Linked DNA regions of Desulforamulus hydrothermalis Lam5 = DSM 18033. The protein of the gene in region 2 binds, or shares a complex with, the protein of the main gene of each other region. Links are inferred from orthologs where the notes say so. Each region holds a gene or a part of one and is shown on either strand. Other genes may lie near its edges.

What was found. Proteins that work in one complex are often made in the same cells at the same time.
Region 1: pfkA (region 2) and DESHY_RS12950 share a complex: the UniProt entries of both Bacillus subtilis proteins name them as parts of the possible RNA degradosome complex. The link is inferred for Desulforamulus hydrothermalis Lam5 = DSM 18033 from one-to-one orthologs.

What each region holds. Positions count from the first base shown.
Region 1 is NZ_CAOS01000015.1:85,232-89,454, reverse strand. The notes cover bases 939-3,871. They hold DESHY_RS12950 (polyribonucleotide nucleotidyltransferase), read left to right. Parts: upstream 939-1,260; coding sequence 1,261-3,483; downstream 3,484-3,871. Other genes in these bases: sleB (spore cortex-lytic enzyme), read left to right, coding at 3,675-3,871; rpsO (30S ribosomal protein S15), read left to right, coding at 939-1,110. Also shown: DESHY_RS12970 (bifunctional riboflavin kinase/FAD synthetase), read left to right, coding at 1-156; DESHY_RS12965 (hypothetical protein), read left to right, coding at 288-518; DESHY_RS12960 (hypothetical protein), read left to right, coding at 531-752; more of rpsO, read left to right, coding at 841-938; more of sleB, read left to right, coding at 3,872-4,223. UniProt on the Bacillus subtilis protein: Involved in mRNA degradation. Catalyzes the phosphorolysis of single-stranded polyribonucleotides processively in the 3'- to 5'-direction. Necessary for competence development in Bacillus subtilis.
Region 2 is NZ_CAOS01000014.1:65,035-69,155, reverse strand. The notes cover bases 1,291-4,121. They hold pfkA (6-phosphofructokinase), read right to left. Parts: upstream 3,272-4,121; coding sequence 2,309-3,271; downstream 1,291-2,308. Other genes in these bases: DESHY_RS12260 (acetyl-CoA carboxylase carboxyltransferase subunit alpha), read right to left, coding at 3,356-4,121; pyk (pyruvate kinase), read right to left, coding at 1,291-2,279. Also shown: DESHY_RS12275 (SGNH/GDSL hydrolase family protein), read right to left, coding at 1-432; more of pyk, read right to left, coding at 528-1,290. UniProt on the Bacillus subtilis protein: Catalyzes the phosphorylation of D-fructose 6-phosphate to fructose 1,6-bisphosphate by ATP, the first committing step of glycolysis.

The DNA.
Region 1 (4,223 bases), on a different replicon or contig from region 2:
CATCTGTTGGATTTCCACGGCAATATATATGGCAAAAAAATAAAAGTCAAATATATTCGCCGCTTGCGGGATGAAAAGAAATTTTCTTCTGTTACCGACCTGGTAAATCAAATTCAAGCTGACGTACAAAGTGCCAGATTTGACCATCCGGAGTAATATGGCAAAACAGAATAGTTATTGGCTGCCCCTAATATATTTAATAATACCTAACATTTACTTATGGCAGTAATTATGCTACAATAGTTGCGGCACACGTCCCGAGATCCGTACGAAAGGAGACGTTGCCCATGGGGTATGCAAAGCATGATACTCCGGAAGAGGAGGTTAAACGCTGGCTTAATCACATTGCCTTAATATGTTTAAGCGAGGAGTTTCAATCTCTCAAGCGTGAATTGGAATCTCTCTATCTAAAGTCCAACATTGATAATGTACGTTTGGCGGCCTTTCAGGATGCCCTGTATGCCTTTTTGGTGCAGGAAGAAGATGAAAAACTGATTAACCTGTACCGTAACTGCTAAGCGGAGCGTTGTATGCGTATCATTATTACCGAACACGCTCGCAAAAGGCTGAGGGACCTGCGTCAAGATAAAATTACTACGGCAGATATTATAGCAGCAGCCAGAGGGATTCCGGGCCGCATACCAACAGCCACCAGATTTCGAGGTTTTTTTACCAAATCAGGCCGCATGTTCGATATCGTAGCAAAAGATATTGAAAATGGCCGTTTGGTAATTACCATAATTGGGAAGTAATATTCCCGGGAACTGTTATCTAGGGAACTCGTTCACTCCGACGGTTGGCTTGGATAACAGGGATTATGCAAATAAGGAGGTGAACATTGTGGCACTGTCTGCAGAAAAGAAGAACCAAATTATTCAGGCTTTTAAAACCCATGAAACCGATACCGGTTCGCCGGAGGTGCAAATTGCTCTTCTTACAGAGCGGATCAACCAATTAACCGAGCACCTGAAGTCCTTTAAAAAGGATCATCACTCTCGTCGTGGGCTGTTGAAAATGGTTGGCCAGCGTCGGGCGTTGCTTAATTACCTGCGCGACCGTGACTTTGACCGGTATCGTGCCATCTTAGAAAAACTGGGTCTGCGTAAGTAAGCAGTAAAAGTGGGCTATTGGGCCCACTTTTGTTTTATATTATTTGCTTTAAGTAATACCTAGTATTTTTGGCACAGAAAGAAGGAAATACTAATAAAAATGTCGAACTGCTAAGATTTGTCAACAACTTGGAGTGTGGAGGTAGTAATAGTGTCAGATAATCCAGTATTAATCAGGGAAATGACCCTGGGGGGCAGAGTTCTCTCCCTGGAAACAGGCAGGCTGGCCAAACAAGCCAGCGGAGCCGTCTTGGTAAAGTACGGCGAAACGGTGGTACTGGTTACCGCTACGGTGGCGAAAAATACCAGGGATATTGACTTTTTCCCTCTTACGGTGGACTACGAGGAAAGGCTTTATGCTGTTGGCAAGATTCCCGGTGGCTTTATTAAGCGCGAGGGACGTCCCAGCGAGAAAGCTATCTTGTCGGGCCGTCTGATCGACCGCCCCATCCGGCCGCTGTTTCCCAAACACATGAGAAACGAAGTTCAGGTGGTGGCAACAGTTTTATCTGTTGATCAGGATAACGCACCGGAAATTGCTGCCATGATCGGTGCTTCGGCAGCCTTGCATATATCTAAAATTCCGCTTAAAAAACCCATCGGCGGCGTCATTGTAGGTCGGGTAGACGGCCAATTTGTTATTAACCCGGTGGTGCGCCAGGCGGAAAACAGTGACATGCACCTGGTGGTGGCCGGAACCGATGACGCGGTAATGATGGTTGAAGCAGGTGCTAAAGAAGTGCCTGAGGATCAAATCCTGGAAGGCATCATGTTTGGGCATGAAGTTATTAAAGAGATTGTACAGTTTATTGAAAATTTCCGGCAAGATGCTTTAGCGCTGGGCTTGGCTCAAGAAAAAATGGTTATTCCTGAGCCGGAAGTGGATGCTGCCATAACCGAAGCCGTTTTGCCGCAAGCCGAAGAAGTTATTCGCGAAGCGGTACTGCATTGTTCCCGGGAAAAACTGAGCAAGAAGGCAAGAGAAGCCTATATGGAAGAAGTTCTTACCGGTTTGCAGGAAAAATTTTTGGAGCAATTCCCGGAAAATTCCAAAGAAATTACCATGCTGCTGGAAAAAGCCGAAAAGAAAGTGGTACGCCGCATAATTACTCATGATAAGCTGCGTATTGACGGTAGGGCCATTGACGAAATTCGTCCTATTTCTGTGGAGGTGGGAGTGCTGCCCCGTACCCATGGTACCGGTTTGTTTACCAGGGGCCAAACCCAAATACTGTCAGTAGCAACCCTTGGTTCCATCAGTGATGAGCAAATTTTAGACGGCCTTGGTTTGGAAGAAAGTAAGCGTTTTATGCACCACTATAATTTTCCGCCCTTTAGTACCGGGGAAACTAAACCCATGCGGTCGCCGGGACGCCGTGAGATTGGTCACGGAGCGTTGGCAGAGCGGGCTTTGGAACCGATGATACCGCCGGAAGAAGTTTTTCCCTACACCATCCGGGTGGTTTCGGAAGCTATTGAATCAAACGGTTCCACTTCCATGGGCAGTGTTTGCGGCAGTACTCTGGCTTTAATGGATGCCGGGGTACCCCTCAAGGCACCGGTGGCCGGCGTGGCCATGGGGCTGATTATGGAAGAAGATAAATTTACTGTCTTAACAGATATCCAGGGCTTGGAAGACCACCTGGGGGATATGGACTTTAAGGTTGCAGGCACCGCTAAAGGCGTTACTGCCCTGCAGATGGATATAAAAATACCCGGTATTACGAAAGAGGTTTTTGAACAGGCATTGGCTCAAGCGCACCGGGGACGCATGTATATTTTAGGCAAAATGCTGGAAGTGCTGCCTGAGCCGCGACCTGAAATTTCCCAGCACGCCCCGAGTATTATTCGTACCAGCATTCATCCGGACAAAATCAGAGATGTGATTGGCCCGGGCGGTAAAATTATTAAAAAACTGGTGGAGGAAACCGGCGCAGATATTGATATCGAGGACGATGGCAGGGTGTTTATTGCTGCCGTTGACCGTGAAAAGGGCAAACGAGCTTTGCAGATTATTGAAGCCATAACGGCTGAAGTTGAAGTAGGCAAGTTATACACCGGTAAGGTTACCAGGGTTACTGATTTCGGTTGCTTTGTAGAAGTCATTCCCGGTGTGATGGGGCTTGCAGGCAAAGAAGGCCTGGTACACATTTCTCAACTGGACTTCCAGCGGGTAGAAAAGACCGAAGACATTGTGAAAGAAGGCGATACCATTACGGTAAAAGCTATCGGGTTCGACCAGCAGGGCCGCCTGAAGCTGTCGAGAAAAGAAGCCATGAAAGACTTGGGCCTTACTCCTCAGGAAGAACCGGCTGACAAAGGGGAACGCAGAGAACGCAAGCACTTACATCGCCCAAAGGTTGCCAAGGAATAATCTCTCATAGGTCGGTAAATTGAAGTTATCCTTTGATTTAACTTCAGTTTATCGGCTATGTTTTTTTATGTGGACATGACATGCGGTTATCTTGATATAACAGCTGATACACTCTTTGCCATTACTCCTAAAGAATAGGTAAAATAACGTTGTATTATTTTATAAGCTTTGCTTTAAAAGGAGTGACAGCAATGAGTGTAAATAACTTAACAAGAATTATAGCATTGTTGTGCGCAGTGTGCTTTTTTGTTATGCCTGTTAATGATGCCGCTGCCTATTTAGGTGACAGAACATTAAAGTTAGGCATGTCCGGCTATGATGTTTGGCAGCTGCAAAAAAACCTTGATTACCTGGGTTATCCGGTTGGCGATTTAGACGGTAAGTTCGGCTGGCAGACCTTTAACGCAGTAAAAAATTTTCAGTGGCGCAACGGCTTAAAAACAGACGGAGTGGTGGGAAAAAAGACCGCCTCGGCCATCATTGCTCAGGTCAGCGGTAATCAAGCACAACGGCCCAGGACGGCAGCTGCAGCATCACGCAGCGGCCTGCAGTTTTCCCGTCAGGATATTTATGACCTGGCGCGAGTTGTGCACGGCGAAGCCAGAGGAGAATCCTTTGAAGGGCAGGTGGCGGTGGCGGCGGTGGTATTAAACCGCCTGCAATCCGGACTTTTTGGCCGTACCGTGCAGGACGTTATTTTTCAGCCCTGGGCCTTTACAGCGGTACACGACCGGCAATTT
Region 2 (4,121 bases):
GGTGGCCGCTGCCGCCAGGTTAACCCAGGAACTGTCCGGCCCTTCCGGATAGCCGTAGGTAATGCTATCCCCCAGGCAGACAATTTTTTGCCGGCCGGCTGCCTGCTGAAAGGCTTCTAACCAGCGCTGATCCGGCAATACAAAAGTTACCTCAGCCAGCCGGGAACCCAGGGATAAATATCTTCTCACTTCCGATACCAGCAGTGGGGCCACCGTTGCCGCTGCTGTTTCCTGCTTTCGGGTATTGATTACCGGCAGCAGCAGCGATGTGAAACCGCCGGCCTCGGCAGCCGCACAGGCCGCCGCCGCAACTTGGCGAATATGGCTGAGGTTGTCCAATCCGGCTGTCAAAGGACGGGCATCCATTACCGGCTGACCCTTCAACCGTGCCAGGTCCGCCGGCGTCATAGCCGTTTGTATAACCTTTAGCAAAAGGCCTCCTCTCCTTCCTATAGCGGAAAACCACCTGAGCCATCAGTTTGCGCAGGTGGTTTGTGAAAACTTTTGAACTTTATCAGTTGCACGCTTTACAGCACTCTGGCCACGCCACCGTAAATCAAGCCCCGCTGGCCGTCCACCGTAATAATTTCACCCTCCGGCAAGATTTCAGCGGCGTTCTCCACACCCACAATAACCGGGATCCCAAATTCCAATCCGACAATGGCAGCATGGGAGGTTAAGCCTCCCTCCTCGGTAATAACCGCCGCAGCCTTTTCCATGGCCGGCACAAAATCGCGGTCGGTGGCCAGAGTAACCAGAATATCCCCGGGCTGTACCTGCTCCAAAGCTGCCTGTGCCGTGCGGCAAATCCGCACCTTGCCGGTGACAGCCCGCCGGCCGATGCCTGTACCCCTGGCCAGCAGCGTGCCGACGGTATGCACCTTCATCATATTGGTGGTACCGTGCACACCCACCGGCACCCCGGCGGTAATAACCACCAGGTCACCGGCGGCAACCAGACCGGATGCCAGGGCGGCTTCCACCGAGCCGGCAATCATTTCGTCCGTTCCTGTTACATCACCGATTAACAATGGTTCCACACCCCAAACCAGGGCCAGTTTTCTTAGCACTTTGGCCCTTGGCGTAACAGCCACCACCAGTACCTGGGGACGATACTTGGCAATCATCCTGGCGGTATGACCGCTGGCGGTGGCCGTTATAATGGCGCTAACCCCCAGTTCCCTGGCGATGGTGCAGACTGCGTGGCTGATGCCGTCTGTTACCGTTCGCTGCATGGCCGCCCCCCGGGCCACCGGCAGATCATCAAAATTTACGGCCAGTTCCGCCCGGCGGGCAATGCGGGCCATGGTTTCTACCGCCTGAACCGGGTACTTGCCGGCAGCGGTTTCCCCTGAGAGCATAATGGCATCTGTGCCGTCAAAAATGGCATTGGCTACATCGCTGGCTTCCGCCCGGGTGGGCCGGGGGTTCTGGGTCATGGATTCCAGCATTTGGGTGGCGGTGATTACCGGTTTGCCCGCCAGGTTGCACATTTCAATCATGGTTTTTTGCAAAACCGGCACCTCTTCGGCCGGAATTTCCACGCCCAGGTCGCCCCGGGCCACCATAATGCCGTCGGCCACGTTAATAATTTCCGCCAGGTTGTCTACCCCCTGACGGCTTTCAATTTTAGCGATAATATCCACATCTGCGCCGTACTGTTCCACAATTTGCCGGATGGCAATAACATCGGCAGGCTTGCGGATAAAGGAAGCGGCAATAAAATCTATGCCCTGAGACAGACCAAAATGAATATCGGCAATGTCCTTTTCCGTAATGGCCGGCAGGTTAACATTAACACCGGGCAGGTTAACCCCTTTCTGGTCAGACAGCTGCCCGCCGTTAACCACCCGGCAATGAACATCCTGTCCCGCCACCTCCTCCACTGTCAGCTCAATTAAACCGTCAGCTATGGCCACCTTGCTGCCCGGCCGTACATCCCGGGGCAAATCCTGATAGGTTACCGCCACAATGGTATTGTCCCCCAACACTTCCCGGGTGGTCAGGGTAAAACGCTGCCCCGGCTCCAGGGTAACGGGGGGATTGGCAAATTTTTTCAGGCGAATCTCCGGGCCTTTGGTATCCAGCATAATGGCAATATTCTTGCCCACTTCAGCAGCTGCCTGGCGAATAGCGGCAATTCTCCGGCCGTGATCTGCATGGGTACCGTGGGAAAAGTTCAACCTCGCAACATTCATACCGGCCAGCATCATTTTTTTTAGGGTTTCTACATTTTCGCTGGCGGGGCCGATGGTACAAACAATTTTGGTGCGTCGCATGAGCAAATCCCTCCTGTTCGGCAGGACGTTTAGATAGATAGTATTCTTGCCAGATGGTACATATCTTTATTGATGGGGCTTGGTTTGCCCAGCACTTCTGTTAAATCGGTAGCGACAATTTCACCTGCCCGGATGCCCACCATTTTATGGGTTTCGCCGGCCATCAACAGTTCCACTGCCCGGGCACCCAACCGGGCTGCTAAAATACGGTCAAAGGCTGTAGGGATACCGCCCCGCTGCAAATGACCCAAAATGGTAACTTTTGTATCAAAACCGGTCAGTGCTTTTATCTGTTGGCCGATTTCCAGGCCGCTGGCCGCCCCTTCCGCCACCAAAATAACCGAATGCAGTTTTCCCCGCTTAATGCCGTTTAACAGTTTTTTGCAAATATCTTCTACATTAAAGGGTATCTCGGGAATTAAAATGGATTCCGCCCCGCCGGCCAATCCTGCGGCCAGGGCAATGTTGCCCGAGTTGCGACCCATTACTTCAATTACAAAGGTGCGTTCGTGTGAAGTTGCCGTATCACGAATTTTGTTGATGGCATCCACCACGTTGTTAACCGCAGTATCAAAACCAATGGTATAATCGGTGCCGGCAATATCGTTATCTATGGTGCCCGGCACACAAATGACCGGCACCCCGTGTTCTTGTGAAAATATACTGGCACCGGTAAAGGAGCCATCCCCGCCAATGACCACCAAGCCCTGAATACCGAACCGCTCCACATTTTCCATGGCCAGGGCCCGGCCTTCCTTGGTCTTAAACCGCTCGGACCTGGCTGTATGTAAGATCGTACCGCCCCGGCTGATAATGTCTGCCACCGAACCCAGATTCATGGGGCCCATATCGGCATCTATAAAGCCGCTGTAACCGCGGCGGATGCCGATTACCTCCAGGCCGTGGTAAATGGCTTTCCGCACCACCGCCCGGATGCAGGAGTTCATTCCCGAAGCATCACCGCCGCTGGTTAAAACGCCAATTCTTTGCATATCCCTCGCCTCCCAAAAAACCTGATGATATACCTATAGCCTGCCGCAGGACGGCAGGCTTATCCTTGTCAATTTTTTTGATTTCTAACCAGTTTGCCCCATCGCCCGGAACTTGGCATATCTGGCCTGGGCCAGTTCCTCCGGTGACTGGCTTAACAGCTCCGTCAGGTGACGGTGCAGTGCCTGATCCAAAAGCCGGCAGGCAGCCGTCAGATCACTGTGGGCGCCGCCCAGCGGTTCCGGCACAATTTCATCAATAACACCCAGCCTGAGTAAATCCTGGGCTGTAAGGCACAGGGCCGCCGCCGCCTCCCTGGCTTTGCTGCCGTCTTTCCACAGGATGCTGGCGGCAGCTTCCGGTGAGCTGACTGAGAAAATTGCATGCTCCTGCATGAGAATCCGGTTTGCCACACCCAGGGCCAGGGCGCCGCCGCTGCCGCCCTCCCCGATTACTGTTGCCAGCACAGGCGTTTTTAAGGCGGACATAACCATTAAGTTTCTGGCAATGGCTTCACCTTGCCCCCGTTCCTCTGCTCCCATGCCGCAGTAAGCACCGGCGGTATCGATAAAACAAATAACCGGGCGGCCGAATTTTTCAGCCTGTTTCATTAACCGCAAGGCTTTGCGAAAACCTTCCGGGTGCGCCATACCAAAATTGCGCTGGACATTTTCTTTGGTATCATGCCCCTTTAAATGGCCCAGGACGGTTACGGGAATACCCTTGTAGCGGGCCAGCCCGCCAAGCACCGCCGGGTCATCGCCGTAAAGCCGGTCCCCGTGCAGTTCCAGAAAATCTGTAAACAATGCTTTGATATAGTCAAGGGTATTGGGCCTTGCAGCATGCCTGGCG